2 regions of the Peribacillus sp. FSL R5-0717 genome follow, and region 1 is predicted to be linked to the other one. Evidence: a T-box and tRNA genes for the amino acid it is inferred to sense, from the RefSeq annotation. Region 1 holds a T-box; the other holds one or more tRNA genes.
The links. The T-box of region 1 lies ahead of pheS (phenylalanine--tRNA ligase subunit alpha). A T-box ahead of a tRNA ligase gene usually reads a tRNA of that ligase, here a tRNA-Phe.

Region 1 (4,222 bases):
TCTTCTTTCGCTTCCACTTTGACACTGATATAATCAGTTGCTTTTTCAGCTGCCTCTTCTTTCTCGACTACCGGCCATTTCACTTCCCGGCCTAGAATGGCTCCCACTTCGTATGCAACACCAAGCATGCTTAGCGCGTCGGAGCGGTTTGGAGTCAGCCCAAGTTCCAGCACTTCATCACTTAAACCAAGTTCCTCCAATGCATCTTTCCCTACTTCCACATCATTAGGGAAGACGAAGATTCCTGTAGCATAATCCTTGGAAACAAGCTTGGATTCGAAGCCCAATTCTTGAAGCGAGCAAATCATTCCGTGCGATTCTTCTCCGCGAAGTTTCGCTTTCTTGATTTTGAAATTACCTGGAAGAACTGCACCAACAGTAGCGACTGCGACTTTTTGGCCTTTATCGACATTCGGTGCCCCACAGATGATCTGAACGGGATTTTCGGCCCCGATATCAACTTGGCATTTATTCAATTTATCCGCATTTGGATGTTGTTCGCGTTCTAAGACATGCCCGATGACGACCCCTTTTAGCCCTTCACTTTTCTTTTCCACCCCTTCAACCTCAATGCCGCTTTTCGTGATTTTGTCAGCAAGCTCCGTCGCATTGATGCCTGAAAGGTCAACATAATCTTGTAACCATTTATATGACACAAACATGGTAGGTCCTCCTTTTTAAAATAAAAATTTATGCTTCGTGATGGTTGAATTGTTTTAAGAATCGAACATCATTCGTATAGAAATGACGGATATCGTCCACACCGTACTTCAACATGGCAATCCGTTCCACGCCCATTCCAAATGCGAATCCAGAGTATTTCTTGGAATCGAAGCCAGCCATCTCAAGGACGTTCGGATGAACGATCCCAGCGCCAAGCACTTCGATCCAGCCTGTTTTTTTACATACGCTGCAGCCTTTACCGCTGCAGATTTTACAAGAAATATCCACTTCGACGGAAGGCTCAGTAAATGGGAAGAAACTTGGACGAAGACGGATTTCACGGTCTTGCCCGAATACTTTTTTCGCAAATACGTCTAGCGTTCCTTTCAGGTCGCTCATGCTGATGTTCTCATCGATGACCAAGCCTTCAATTTGCTGGAATTGATGGGAGTGTGTCGCATCATCGTTATCCCGGCGATATACTTTTCCTGGGCAAATGATTTTAACAGGGCCTTGACCTTTATGTTTTTCCATCGTTCTGGCTTGAACCGGTGAAGTGTGCGTCCGCATCAGGATTTCATCCGTGATGTAGAAGGAGTCCTGCATATCACGTGCCGGATGGCTTTTTGGCAAGTTAAGTGCCTCGAAGTTGTAGTAGTCACTCTCGACTTCAGGACCTTCCGCAACCGTATAACCCATCCCGATGAATAAGTCTTCGATTTCTTCCACGATTCGTGTTAATGGGTGAAGATTCCCCTTGTTTACCGGACGTCCTGGAAGTGTGACGTCAATCGTTTCAGTTGATAGCTTTGCATTGACTGCCGCGGTTTCAAGCGCTTTTTGTTTCTCCTCGATCTTTGTTGCGATCGCTTCACGTACTTCATTGGCTAGTGCCCCGATTTTCGGGCGCTCTTCGGCAGATAATTTACCCATGCCGCGCAATACCTCAGTGATTGGCCCTTTTTTCCCCAAATAAGCAACACGGACTTCATTCAGTTCTTTTAATTCGGAAGCGGCGGCAACTTTTTGCAACGCTTCTTCCTGCAGTTCTAGTAAACGTTCCTGCATCATGTCTTCCTCCTTTATTTTCCTTTTGTAAAAATGAACACAAAAAAACCCCGATCCCTAAAGGGACGAGGTTTATGTATCGCGGTACCACCCTTATTAGTGCATAAACAAAAAAACTTCTGCACTCACTTCATTAAAAATAACGGCTCTTCACCGGAACATTTTTCGGACATTCTGTCTTCCCAATGCCAACTCGAAAGGCGAATTCACTTAAGCAGTGCCATAAAAATGCTTTCAGTCAAGGCATTTTCTCCCTGGATATGGTTAACTTTAAGCTACTACTCTTTGTCATCGTTGTTTTCATTATAAAATTCTGTTTTATTATATTATAATTCTTCGGCCGTTTCAAATCGATTTTCGTAAATGGTACATTAAAATCCCGGCAGCGATCCCCACATTCAAAGATTCACTTTTTCCGTAGATGGGAATATAGAGGTTTTTAGTCGTTTTCTCCAGTAATTCCTTCGATACCCCTTGACCTTCATTACCGACCAGCAGGGCAAATCGGGAAGACTTTTCCACTTCTTCAAATGGCGATGCCCCTTCTAATGCCGTGCCATAAACCAGTATGCCGCTTTGCTTAAGCTCATCGATGATTTCGGATAGGTTCCCTTTAATGACAGGCATATGGAAGAGGCTCCCTTGGGTCGAACGGACCACTTTGGGATTATACAAGTCAGCACACCCTTCCCCAAGGATGACCGCATCGATTCCCGCTGCATCCGCTGTCCTGATCATCGTTCCAATATTCCCAGGATCTTGTACGGCATCGATCAACAATAATTTCTCCGGATTGATGGACGCCATGCTCGTTGATTTCTGTTCACAAACCGCAGCAATTCCCTGCGGTGCTTCGGTATCGCAAATCGCCTTCATAATATCATTTTTCACATAAATGAGTTCTGTGCCTTCCACCTTAAAATGGGCAGGCATTTCAGTTTCTTCATTGATGATCACTTCCAAGACGATTTCCTCTTTTAAGGCTTCTTCAACTAGGTGAAAACCCTCGACTAAATATTTACCTGTTTTATCTCGTTCTTTTTTCGTCAAAAGTTTTTTCCATTGCTTAACTTGCGGGTTTTTTACGGATTCGATATATTTCAAGGGTAAACGCTCCTTTAACTTCACACTGATTTTCCTATTATAACGCAATTCACATACATATTGCATGCGAGTTTGTGAAATGCTATTAATGTCAGTCATTATGTGTTAGAGGAGGAATAATTATGAATTTAAACTTACGTAATGCGATCATCCAAAATGTATCAGGAAATACGCAAGAGCAGCTGGAAGACACGATTGTCGATGCCATACAAAATGGCGAGGAAAAAATGCTTCCTGGATTGGGAGTATTATTCGAGGTCATCTGGCAAAATTCATCCGAGCAGGAAAAACAGGAAATGATCACTGCCCTCGAAGCAGGATTAAAAAAATAACAGCCTTCAAAGGCTGTTATTTTTTTAATCTCGCCTCGCCAGCCTTCAGTTCTTCGATGGAGACTTCTTCATCAAGCAGCAAGATGAATTTCTTTGCTTTCACTTCTTCAAGCATCGCTTTTGCCTCAGCAAAAGAGTAGCCGTATTTCGTGAAAAAGCTGCGTAAATCTCCAGATCCTTCATCTGTGAAGTAATGGAAGATTTTCAAAAAAAGAGTGTCCTCCTTATCCTGATTGGCGATGATCAGTATATCCGTATGTTCATTTCCAAGCTGCACATAATTTTTTATATCAGCTGCCACTGTCATTTGGGTGCCAGATATGCCTTTTGCTTTTAAGTCTGAAATTGCAGCAAGTAGTTCCGGATTAGAGTCAAAAACACCATATACGTTTTTTTCCATGTTCCTCCCCCTCCTTGTTACTCTACTTAAAATAAAATTCCTTTGTCATTATACCTTGCAGCTTTATCAATAAACAAGCAAATAGTCTATGGAGACGAACAAGGGAACCCTCTGCCTAAAGGTTTTTTTAAAAATAACAGCCTGTAGCAAACTCTAAGAAAATCGAGGTTGCTTGCGGTCCTATTAAAAAGGCTGTTTTCACATACTTTATTGCTATTTACCAGGTAGTGAGTTGTGGTTGATTTCCTCTCCAGATGCTCGCTTTCCGCGGGGCGGGCGGTGAGCATCTGGAGGCGTAAACGCCTGTGGGGTCTCACCTGTCCCGCTGCTTCCGCAGGAGTCTCGCACTTCCGCTCCAATCAACCTTAAATAGTTTCGTTTTAAAAACAACAATCTTTACGAAAAGAGCCATTAAAAAAAGTTCCACTCCCTTTCCGTCGACTTTCTCACAAGCCAAAGCAAACGGCTGCGTGTCTCAGCTAGACAGTGATTTTGTCGCAAATTTCTTCAATCTAAGTAAACAAACAAAAACAGCCTTATGCAGGCTGCTCTTGTTGCGGTATTACAGATTGTCGGTATTGATTCGATTTTTGATGTATTCATCTTGTAAGCCTTCCTCTTGCTGTCCGCTGGCTGTCGGTCCCGCGGTCCGATC
Region 2 (4,222 bases), 2.4 Mb from region 1:
ACAAGAAATCTATAACGCCAACCGTCCAGAAAATAATGTACTTTTCCGGGCGATACAACAGCAGCTACAACTGAAGCATCCAGACAAACGAATGACAGCTACGAGAACAATGCAAATAATTGTGGCTGATAGTGTTTCATCTGGAGAACTGCGTAATGTGGAAGCCCGCCTTCTTTACAGTTTATAAGGATCTGCTGTTTCATAAACCGTTTAAAATTTTCGAAAACAGAAACGAATTCATTGAAAGAATTTCTGAAAAAAATGGCCCATTTGTTGAATAAAGTAAATAGAAGAAGTATATAATCCAACTGGTTATGATCGAGCCTGAGACCTAACGATGTTCGTTTCGTAAACAAACTTCATTCTTTCGCCTACGTCGTGCACCCGGTGCAATGATTTTTGCCTTTGGAAAAGTCTCAGATATTTTATTACTCAATTTCAATATCTACCTACTTTCAACTGGTGAGTAAAAATGCTCAAAAGATAAAGATTGACAACATTTTTAGAGTGACTCATACTAGTAATGACTCGGGTGACAGAATATTATGAATAGTGGAGGGGTAATTATGAATAAGATTTTCGTTCCTAACGCAATCGCCACTTTAACAAGGCTTTTCTACAGTTCGACTACAACGAATGAGTATTTAGCTATGAGAACCGCTCAATTCTACATTGAAGACCTGAAGTTACTGCAAGACGTGGAGGCTGTTGCCTTGGCGATCGAAAATCAAAATGCTTTCGCATTAATGTCTAAATTCAAATTATTTGATTATAAGGCTGCTGAAAAAATTGAAATCGCACTCTCCGCTTCTGGCTATACCGAAGCAGACTTGAATGCTATGAATATTGAATTCTAAATCATTTATCAAAGTTAACGAAACGAATGGCAGAGTTAATACTCTTTGACCATTCTTTTTTTTTAATCGTAGTAACAAACGTGCTCCTTAATGAAGAATTTATGTATCGTTTTGTTGCTTCAATAGGCGTCTGTCACAGTGTATCACAGTGTATCACATGATATCCTAATACCCTTTAATCACTCCCATGATGTTTGTTTGCTCCTTCGTTTCACTTTCCCTTCATTCTTGAGTGATGGAAAATTATTTGATCTTGTAGTTCATGAACACAAAAAAGCTTCACACAATTAAGTGTGAAGCTTTTTGTAATAGCAATCCTTCGCTATTGGTGATACCGGTGGCCGGGGTCGAACCGGCACTCCAGAGGAACACGATTTTGAGTCGTGCGCGTCTGCCAATTCCGCCACACCGGCATGTATATTGGAGGCGGCAACCGGAATCGAACCGGTGGTAAAGGTTTTGCAGACCTCTGCCTTACCGCTTGGCTATGCCGCCAACTTTTTTTGGAGCGAAAGACGGGATTCGAACCCGCGACCCCAACCTTGGCAAGGTTGTATTCTACCACTGAACTACTTTCGCATATGGCTGGGCTAGAAGGGATCGAACCTTCGCATGACGGAATCAAAATCCGTTGCCTTACCGCTTGGCTATAGCCCATTAACGTTGTAATCATTATATCATATTTTTTAAAATGGGGCGACTGATGGGAATCGAACCCACGAATGCCTGAACCACAATCAGGTGCGTTAACCACTTCGCCACAATCGCCATTATAGAATTTAAATTGGCAGGGGTAGTAGGACTCGAACCCACACTGGAGGTTTTGGAGACCTCTGTTCTACCTTTAAACTATACCCCTGTAATAAAAATGGTGGAGGGGGGCAGATTCGAACTGCCGAACCCGAAGGAGCGGATTTACAGTCCGCCGCGTTTAGCCACTTCGCTACCCCTCCGCATATGGATGAAACATGGTGCCGGCAAGAGGACTTGAACCCCCAACCTACTGATTACAAGTCAGTTGCTCTACCAGTTGAGCTACACCGGCACTACTATGGTGGCTCAGGACGGAATCGAACCGCCGACACAAGGATTTTCAGTCCTTTGCTCTACCGACTGAGCTACTGAGCCAAACAATAAAAATGGCGGTCCCGACGGGAATCGAACCCGCGATCTCCTGCGTGACAGGCAGGCATGTTAACCGCTACACCACGGGACCATAGATTGCGGGGACAGGATTTGAACCTGCGACCTTCGGGTTATGAGCCCGACGAGCTACCGGACTGCTCCACCCCGCGACGGTAATAATGTTGCTATTTTGCATCAAGTTTTCGTGTTAAGCGTTTCAATGGGCTGAATAATCAATCCTTTATGCAGAAACAACCTGATCTTATTGAAAATGGTGGAGGATGACGGGATCGAACCGCCGACCCTCTGCTTGTAAGGCAGATGCTCTCCCAGCTGAGCTAATCCTCCAATATGTTATCTAAATGGTGACCCGTACGGGATTCGAACCCGTGTTACCGCCGTGAAAGGGCGGTGTCTTAACCGCTTGACCAACGGGCCAGGTATAAATGGCGGAGAGCAAGGGATTTGAACCCTTGAGACAGGGTTACCCGTCTACACGATTTCCAATCGTGCTCCTTCGGCCACTCGGACAGCTCTCCAATAATGGCTCCGCAGGTAGGACTCGAACCTACGACCGTTCGGTTAACAGCCGAATGCTCTACCACTGAGCTACTGCGGAACAATATAAGCTTGGCGACGTCCTACTCTCACAGGGGGAAACCCCCAACTACCATCGGCGCTGAAGAGCTTAACTGCCGTGTTCGGAATGGGAACGGGTGTGACCTCTTCGCTATCGTCACCAAACAATGTTAACATTTTTTCAAGACATATATTATTATAACGTCTTTTTGAGAAAATGCAAGAAGAAATTTTCATTCCTTCAAAACTAGATAATAAGAAGGTATTTCATTTTTTTAAAAGCGTTGGTTAAGTCCTCGATCTATTAGTATCAGTCAGCTCCACATGTCACCATGCTTCCACCTCTGACCTATCAACCTGATCATCTTTCAGGGATCTTACTAGCTTGCGCCATGGGAAATCTCATCTTGAGGGGGGCTTCATGCTTAGATGCTTTCAGCACTTATCCCGTCCGCACGTAGCTACCCAGCTATGCCTTTGGCAAGACAACTGGTACACCAGCGGTGCGTCCATCCCGGTCCTCTCGTACTAAGGACAGCTCCTCTCAAATTTCCTGCGCCCGCGACGGATAGGGACCGAACTGTCTCACGACGTTCTGAACCCAGCTCGCGTACCGCTTTAATGGGCGAACAGCCCAACCCTTGGGACCGACTACAGCCCCAGGATGCGATGAGCCGACATCGAGGTGCCAAACCTCCCCGTCGATGTGGACTCTTGGGGGAGATAAGCCTGTTATCCCCGGGGTAGCTTTTATCCGTTGAGCGATGGCCCTTCCATGCGGAACCACCGGATCACTAAGCCCGACTTTCGTCCCTGCTCGACTTGTAGGTCTCGCAGTCAAGCTCCCTTGTGCCTTTACACTCTACGAATGATTTCCAACCATTCTGAGGGAACCTTTGGGCGCCTCCGTTACTCTTTAGGAGGCGACCGCCCCAGTCAAACTGCCCACCTGACACTGTCTCCCACCCCGATAAGGGGCGCGGGTTAGAATTTCAATACAGCCAGGGTAGTATCCCACCAACGCCTCCACCGAAGCTGGCGCTCCGGCTTCTCAGGCTCCTACCTATCCTGTACAAGCTGTACCAAAATTCAATATCAGGCTGCAGTAAAGCTCCACGGGGTCTTTCCGTCCTGTCGCGGGTAACCTGCATCTTCACAGGTACTATAATTTCACCGAGTCTCTCGTTGAGACAGTGCCCAGATCGTTACACCTTTCGTGCGGGTCGGAACTTACCCGACAAGGAATTTCGCTACCTTAGGACCGTTATAGTTACGGCCGCCGTTTACTGGGGCTTCGGTTCAAAGCTTCGCTTGCGCTAACCTCTCCCCTTAACCTTCCAGCACCGGGCAGGTGTCAGCCCCTATACTTCGCCTTGCGGCTTCGCAGAGACCTGTGTTTTTGCTAAACAGTCGCCTGGGCCTATTCACTGCGGCTTTTCTGGGCTATTCACCCTAAAAAGCACCCCTTCTCCCGAAGTTACGGGGTCATTTTGCCGAGTTCCTTAACGAGAGTTCTCTCGCACACCTTAGGATTCTCTCCTCGCCTACCTGTGTCGGTTTGCGGTACGGGCACCTTACATCTCACTAGAGGCTTTTCTTGGCAGCGTGGAATCAGGAACTTCGGTACTATATTTCCCTCGCCATCACAGCTCCGCCTTAAT

Region 2: it encodes a tRNA-Phe, which carries the amino acid that the T-box ahead of pheS (phenylalanine--tRNA ligase subunit alpha) is inferred to sense. The anticodon was not compared.

What each region holds. Positions count from the first base shown of each region.
Region 1 is NZ_JBBOOF010000001.1:1,001,357-1,005,578, forward strand. Features, by position in the region: gene pheT (phenylalanine--tRNA ligase subunit beta) at 1-662, opposite strand, end outside; gene pheS (phenylalanine--tRNA ligase subunit alpha) at 691-1,731, opposite strand; T-box leader at 1,790-2,032, opposite strand; gene NYE65_RS04870 (TrmH family RNA methyltransferase) at 2,077-2,835, opposite strand; gene sspI (small acid-soluble spore protein SspI) at 2,958-3,167, shown strand; gene NYE65_RS04880 (general stress protein) at 3,184-3,567, opposite strand; gene NYE65_RS04885 (general stress protein) at 4,130-4,222, opposite strand, start outside.
Region 2 is NZ_JBBOOF010000001.1:3,411,658-3,415,879, reverse strand. Features, by position in the region: gene NYE65_RS16540 (hypothetical protein) at 1-187, shown strand, start outside; gene NYE65_RS16535 (hypothetical protein) at 567-857, shown strand; tRNA gene NYE65_RS16530 (tRNA-Leu) at 1,190-1,270, opposite strand; tRNA gene NYE65_RS16525 (tRNA-Cys) at 1,279-1,352, opposite strand; tRNA gene NYE65_RS16520 (tRNA-Gly) at 1,362-1,436, opposite strand; tRNA gene NYE65_RS16515 (tRNA-Gln) at 1,440-1,514, opposite strand; tRNA gene NYE65_RS16510 (tRNA-His) at 1,550-1,625, opposite strand; tRNA gene NYE65_RS16505 (tRNA-Trp) at 1,643-1,716, opposite strand; tRNA gene NYE65_RS16500 (tRNA-Tyr) at 1,727-1,810, opposite strand; tRNA gene NYE65_RS16495 (tRNA-Thr) at 1,827-1,902, opposite strand; tRNA gene NYE65_RS16490 (tRNA-Phe) at 1,910-1,985, opposite strand; tRNA gene NYE65_RS16485 (tRNA-Asp) at 1,998-2,073, opposite strand; tRNA gene NYE65_RS16480 (tRNA-Met) at 2,079-2,152, opposite strand; tRNA gene NYE65_RS16475 (tRNA-Val) at 2,255-2,330, opposite strand; tRNA gene NYE65_RS16470 (tRNA-Glu) at 2,346-2,420, opposite strand; tRNA gene NYE65_RS16465 (tRNA-Ser) at 2,430-2,521, opposite strand; tRNA gene NYE65_RS16460 (tRNA-Asn) at 2,527-2,601, opposite strand; rRNA gene rrf (5S ribosomal RNA) at 2,611-2,726, opposite strand; rRNA gene NYE65_RS16450 (23S ribosomal RNA) at 2,846-4,222, opposite strand, start outside.